One region of the Rossellomorea sp. NRS-1567 genome, then DNA from elsewhere that is predicted to be linked to it. Evidence: riboswitches for the same ligand, from Rfam matches in the RefSeq annotation. Region 1 holds a riboswitch; each other region holds the start of a gene.
The links. A riboswitch is a leader RNA that binds a small molecule or an ion and turns the genes downstream of it on or off. The one in region 1 is predicted to bind S-adenosylmethionine.
Positions count from the first base shown of each region.

Region 2: another riboswitch for S-adenosylmethionine. It lies ahead of ACIFOD_RS10835 (methionine biosynthesis PLP-dependent protein); the one in region 1 lies ahead of ACIFOD_RS06265 (methionine ABC transporter ATP-binding protein).
Region 3: another riboswitch for S-adenosylmethionine. It lies ahead of ACIFOD_RS08975 (homoserine dehydrogenase); the one in region 1 lies ahead of ACIFOD_RS06265 (methionine ABC transporter ATP-binding protein).

Region 1 covers NZ_JBITPL010000010.1:119,498-121,763, forward strand. The annotation lists gene ACIFOD_RS06260 (methionine ABC transporter permease) at 1-436, opposite strand, end outside; gene ACIFOD_RS06265 (methionine ABC transporter ATP-binding protein) at 426-1,451, opposite strand; SAM riboswitch class I at 1,571-1,675, opposite strand; gene ACIFOD_RS06270 (iron-containing alcohol dehydrogenase) at 2,192-2,266, shown strand, end outside.
Region 2 covers NZ_JBITPL010000015.1:291,054-293,319, reverse strand. The annotation lists gene metC (cystathionine beta-lyase) at 1-210, opposite strand, end outside; gene ACIFOD_RS10835 (methionine biosynthesis PLP-dependent protein) at 203-1,327, opposite strand; SAM riboswitch class I at 1,419-1,528, opposite strand; gene ACIFOD_RS10830 (tryptophan--tRNA ligase) at 1,653-2,266, opposite strand, start outside.
Region 3 covers NZ_JBITPL010000014.1:218,447-220,712, reverse strand. The annotation lists gene ACIFOD_RS08975 (homoserine dehydrogenase) at 1-1,064, opposite strand, end outside; SAM riboswitch class I at 1,215-1,325, opposite strand; gene ACIFOD_RS08970 (DUF2254 domain-containing protein) at 1,631-2,266, shown strand, end outside.

The DNA.
Region 1 (2,266 bases):
ATGCTTCCGGAATGAGTATCCCGAAGATGATCTGCCACGGCCCGGCCCCCATGGAATCCGCCGCTTCAATGACACCCGGTTCCACTTCAAGGAGCGAGCTCTCTATCAGTCTTGCAATATACGGTGCCGCAAATACGACAAGCGGCACGACCGCTGCCGCCGTTCCGATCGATGTGCCCACTACCAATCTTGTAAAGGGGATGATGGCCACCATCAAGATGATGAACGGGATCGAACGGAATACGTTGACGATGCTGCTCAATGTGGAAAAGACGATTTTATTTTCAAGTAAGTGCCCCTTCCGCGTAACCACGACGATGATGCCGAGGGGAAGCCCAATCAACGTTGCAAACAGGAGGGAGAATGACACCATCGCCAAGGTATCCCATGTCGCTTCTATAATCTTTGGCCAGAATAATTCCCAGTTAACTTGCACGCTTCTCCACCTCGCTTACGAATAATCTGTTCTTCCAATAATCCAAGATCTCTTCCGTTTCATTCTTGCTGCCAATAATCTGTACGATGAGATTCCCGAACGGCTTACCCTGGAGTTCCGTGATCTGGCCGAATAACACATTGATGTGGGCATCGAATTTCTTTGCCGTTTCGGAAAGGATCGGCGTGCCCGTCGAATCCCCCTTGAAAATGAGGCGGCAGATGCGCCCTTCTTTGCTGTCATTCAATTTGTCGAGAACCGATGCCGGCAGCTGATCATTCATGACACTCTTCACAAAATTTTTCGTCGTCGGGGTCTGCGGGTTGGAGAAGATATCGAAGACGCTTCCCTCTTCAACGATTTCTCCATTTTCCATGACAGCGACCTTATCACAGATTTCCCGGATGACCCCCATTTCGTGAGTGATCATCACAATCGTAATGCCATACTCAGCGTTGATTCTCTTTAATAAGTTCAGAATCGATTCCGTCGTCTGAGGATCAAGTGCGGATGTTGCTTCATCGCAAAGCAGAATCGAAGGCGATGTCGCCAGGGCTCTTGCTATCCCCACCCTTTGCTTCTGCCCTCCTGACAGTTGATCCGGATAATGCTTCGCTTTATCTTCAAGTCCGACAAACACGAGCAGCTCCTTTACTCTCTCGCTGATCTTTTCTTTTGGCCATTTTGCAAGTTTCAGAGGATAGGCGATATTCCCTGCCACCGTCCGGGATTGAAACAGATTGAAATGCTGAAAAATCATCCCGATGCGGTGCCGCTCTTTCCTCAGATCGATTGCCGACTGATCTTTCAGGCTGCGCCCCTCTATGAAAATATCACCCGATGATGGTTTCTCTAAAAAGTTGAGACAGCGGACAAGCGTGCTTTTTCCCGCTCCGCTGAATCCGATCACACCATAAATCTCTCCCCTCTTCACTTCGAAGGAAACATTCTTCAAAGCGGTGAATGGGCCATCCTTCGTCTCGAATACTTTCGTAACATTCTGAACTCTGATCATACAGGACTTGCTCCTTTCGCTATGTATTCTTCTTGAAGCCTGTGTTTGAAGGACATGGCTGAAAATAAAAAGTGCCTCCCTTCATAAGAAGAGAGGCACAAATATGTATATGTCCACTCTTCTCATCTTTCAAGTCATATGACTTGATGGAATTGGCACGGTATTCATAAGAACCCGTTGCCGAGGTATCGCAGGGCCAGTCCCTCCACCTCTCTGGATAAGAAGATATTGCTTTATTAAGTTAAAGTTATAATGCGTTTAAGCATTAGGGTTATGGTAAAGGAATCTAATTGGTTTGTCAATCCTGTTTTTGAATAAATTGTATGACTGAGGACTAATCAACTAGGGTCACTTTAACCAGTCTTCAACTGGTCTAATAAATTCTTTTCGTTTCAATTCACTAATTTAATAGAAGCAAATATTTCCATTATTCTGCCCAACCTAAAAAAGAGCAATGGTTGATAAAGAGACTTATAGTTGAGTACCATCCTTATGAAGTATGGAGAGATCTTAAGTTTGGGGCAAGTAACATGGTGATTTTCACCTTTCATTGTATGTGAATTCTGTCTTCCCACAACTCCTTTATTAAACTTTCCAGATGCTTTGCGAGCAATCGATGATGTTTTATACATTCATGAAATGGGAATATTACATTCCATTGCCCTCCGATGAACGGTAAGGGTAATTTTTTCACTAAAAACGATAATCAATTAATGAAACTTTAGGAGGCTATTTTTACTATGAGTCGTTTTACAATTCCACGCGATATTTATTTCGAAGAGAATGCACTTGAAGTGTTACGGTCTTTTGAAGGT
Region 2 (2,266 bases), on a different contig from region 1:
TACCCCGCCTTCTAATTCAGCGATCGTTTCTTCAACGGTTTCCCTCGTTGGATTTCCCGAACGGCTGTAATCATACGTTCCATATTGATCAAAATCCTGTTGATGAAAGGTCGTAGCATGATGAAGCGGTGTAGAGACCGCTCCTGTTTCTTTATCAACTCCGTGAGAATGAATGAGTGACGTCTGAAGTGAAAATGGTTTTTTACTCATACGTAAGCACCTCTTTTTCCAATTGTTGAAAAACATTCTCTAGGTCTTCAATCAGGTCATCAATAAATTCAATTCCTACAGAAAACCGCAGGAGTCTGTTGCAGATACCAAGCCTTTTCCGTTCTTCTTCAGGAATGTCTGCATGTGTTTGGGTAGCGGGATAGGTGATAAAACTTTCCACCCCTCCCAAACTTTCAGCAAACGTAATAACTTTTAAGTGTTGGAGAAATGGAGCAACCCATTCTTCCTTTGCGATACGAAAGGAAAGCATGCCGCCTTTTCCCGGATATAAAACGTCTGTTACACATTCATGGGCATCAAGATACTCCGCTAATTTTCTTGCGTTTTTTTCGTGCTGAGCCATTCTGAGACTAAGGGTTTTCATCCCTCTTAATAAGAGCCAACAATCAAAAGGGGCGAGAACCGCTCCGATTGAATTTTGAATGGTGTAGATTTTCCCCGACAACTCTTCTGTGTTTACGACCACAACACCGGCCAATACATCATTATGGCCCCCTAAGTATTTCGTGGCGCTGTGAATGACAATGTCTGCGCCTTCAGCGAGCGGCTTTTGTAGAACAGGTGTATAGAAGGTATTATCGACAATTAAGAGCAACCCGTTGGCCTTAGCAATGCCGGCAATCTCAGAAATATCTGCTTCATTCATCAATGGATTGGTTGGGGTTTCAACAAAAATGGCCTTTGTTCTGTTAGAAATTTGTTCTTCTATGGAGCCAACATCACTTGTATCGACGAAATGAAATTTGATACTATATTGTGCTTCATACTGCACGAATAAACGGTAGCTCCCGCCGTATAGGTCTTTCGAAACAATCAATTCATCCCCGCTGGAAAATAAGCTAAGGATTGCCTGAATCGCTGCCATCCCCGAGCTGAAGGCAAACCCTCTGTGACCTTCCTCCAATTGAGTGAGGGTGTCTTCCAAGGTGGTGCGGGTTGGATTTCCAGTCCTTGTGTAATCATAGCCTGTCGATTGGCCAATCCCCTTATGTTCATAGGCAGTCGATAAATGAATGGGCAAGCTCACAGCACCTGTTGAAGGATCTTTCCGATTTCCCGCCTGGACAAGTATTGTATCAATATGCTTTTTCAACATTCTTCTCTCCTTTTCTATCTTGAATACGAAAAGGGAAAAAACAAAAAAACCTTCTTAATGAAAATAAGAAGGTTTTGTACGTTCGTTCTCCCTCTTATCGTCCAAGTTGACATCAACTTGCTGGAATTAGCACCATACCAAAACTCGCGGCTGGTTGCTGAGGTGTCTTCGGGCCAGTCCCTCTACCTCTCTTGATAAGAAACTATTTGATTTTGTGAAAAATAACTTTCCCATAACTTATAATAAAGAAGAAGAAATGTCAATGAGAATTATGAATTATCTGAATAAAAAATATTCATTTTACGCTTCATCAACATTTTTTATTTCAATGATAAATCCCTATTTTACTTTTAATCTCTTTCATGAATGGGATTGTTTTTTCCCGTGCTTTTTTTGCTCCATTTTGTAAGATGACATCCAGCATATGGGGGGAGGCCATCAGTTCTTCATATTTCGATCTTGGTTTCTCGATAAATGAATTCATTACTTGGAATAGCTCTTTTTTCGCTTCTCCCCAGCCTATTCCTTCTTGAAATCTCCTTCTCATTTCTTCAACTTGATCGGAGGTTGCAAATTCTTTATAAAGAGAGAATAAGACGGATGTTTCAGGATCCTTAGGCTCTTCAGGAGGTGAAGAATCTGTTTTGATTTTATTGATTAGTTTTTGGAGTTTTTTTGGTTCTTCAAATAATGGAATGGTGTTGTTATAGCTTTTACTCATTTTCCGTCCATCGAGTCCCGGTAGAACGGATGTTTCTTCCTGTATGACATATTCAGGAAGAATAAATGTTTCTCCATATAGCTTATTAAAGTTTTCTGCTATGTCTCTTGCAATTTCAACATGCTGAATTTGATCTTTTCCGACAGGAACCAGTTCCGTTTGGAAAAGAAGGATATCCGCCGCCATTAATATAGGATAAGTGAATAAGCCCACGTTGA
Region 3 (2,266 bases), on a different contig from region 1:
TTTTGATACTCATCAGTTTCACGGATTCTTAAGACCCATTGGTGGCTGCTCTCAACAAGAACCTCTTCCGTATTCACGGTACTTACGGCAGAGTCGGTATACTTCCTCTCTATCAACGACAGGAAATCCTCTACCATGGCGCTGCCTGTAGGCAATTTTCCAGCTCCCGGACCAAGCAGGGTAATCCTCCCTACAAGACTACCCTTAAGAGATATGGCATTTTCCACATCCTCCACACCGTAAAAAGGATGGGTGTCATGGACAAGGATGGGCTCTACTGCACCTTTAATATGGTCGACTGAATCCCGCCGGAGAGAACCTATGTGCTTAAACCGTAATCGAAAGGATTCCGCTGCCTGGAGCCACTCTGCAGTCAGGTGGGATATCCCCTTACGTCGGATATTCTTCCAATCGGGCTGTCTGCCAAAGGCTGTTTGACTTAAAATAAGCAATTTATAGAACGCATCATGGCCTTCGATGTCATTTGTCGGATCGGCTTCAGCGTATCCTTTCTCCTGAGAAATCTTTAAGGCTGTATCAAAGGCAAGACCTCTTTTTCTCATTTGAGATAAAATGAAGTTGGACGTCCCATTCAGAATCCCTTGAATTTGTCTGATCTCATTCACCTTCAGAAGCTGCCTGATACTGCCGATCACCGGGATTCCCCCGGCTGTCGTCGCTTCAAATCCGACCGATATCCCCTTCCTTTTCGCCTTCTCCAATAGCTCAGGACCATATTTGGCAAACATCGCTTTATTGGCCGTGACGATATGAACCCCCTTCTCAATGGCTTCGGTTAAATACGTATAGCTCGGCTCTTCCCCCACGATCGCTTCAAAGATCACGTGCAGGTCCGGGATATCCAGGATGTCTTGGAAATCCGTTGTGACGTTGATGGATGGTTCAATGCTCCGCTCTTTTGTGGGATCTTTAATAAGGATCGCCCTAACCTTCACCTCTTTACCCAGGACTTCCTTCAATCTGTCCTGATGAGTATCGATTGCTTCACAGACCCCTTGCCCTACTGTTCCGAACCCTAGAAGTGCCACATTAATCGTTGACATCATTCAGCCTCCTTTTATCGACTTTTCACTTTATACGTAAGAATGATTCATTTCAGTTGAAGATCCACTTGAGGGATATGAGCGGAAAAGAAAAAGGGATACAGAAAAGCCCTCTTCTTTTAAGAAGAGGGCTAAATGATCATGCTCCTCCCCTTATCTTCCAGATCCACATGGAATCTGTAGGAATTGGCACCTTTACAGTCTGATCCTGCAGGTTGCCGGGCTTCATCGGGCCTATCCCTCCGCCGCTCTTGATAAGAGATATAATGTTTCGTTTTGGTATTACTTTCTATTTGAGTATGAATTGGATTATAAAGGGGATTCATTCCTTCGTCAATACTATTTTTAGTATTTTTGAAAAATTCTTTCTAATGTTACAGACCGCATCATTCCCTATCGGTTTACTTAAATTCGCACCCTGTCTGGGAGTTTATCAATCTAATTTGCAAAGAGACGTTTTAACCTGTTCTGGCAGGGAAAACTATTCCATATCCCTTTATTTGAAAGGAACCGGATCAATTATGCTGAAAAAAATGCTCCCCTTATCCATCAAAAAATATATGCTTATGTCCAAACGGCAGAGAATGCGTGAGATTCGGCTGACCATATGGTATATGCCGTTCTTTTATATTTGTTTTTCCATACTGCTTGTAGCACTCACCCTCTATTTAGATCTGTATGCTGACATCTCTCAATATACCTTTAACTTCTTAAGTATGGATGCATCTGTTACGCGCATGCTTGTCAGTACACTCATCGGGGCCATCCTGACGCTCAGTGCTTTCACCTTGAATTCACTGCTTGTTGTGCTCACGATGTTCAGTGGTCAATTTTCACCCAGGATGCTCCTGGATTTCATTTCGGACAAACAAACACAGCACGCCCTCGGAATTTTCAATGGCAGCTTTGTATATGTACTGCTCCTCTTTCTTTTTATCGGAAATTCAAAGGAAGAACTGTTTGTGGCTGCCCCGATCATGACGATCGGACTCGCTTTTCTTACTTCTGTAACCTTTATCTTCTTCATTAACCATGCGTCTACTTGGATGCAGGTACACAATATTACGTACAATATGAAGCAGGTTTCTGAAGTAATGATCAATCAAACGCTGAAACATGACTTAGAAGCCCATCGAACCAGCAATACCGGCGATATGATGGAGCATCATAAGGAGAATATCATTCATGTGAAGTCAAGAGAG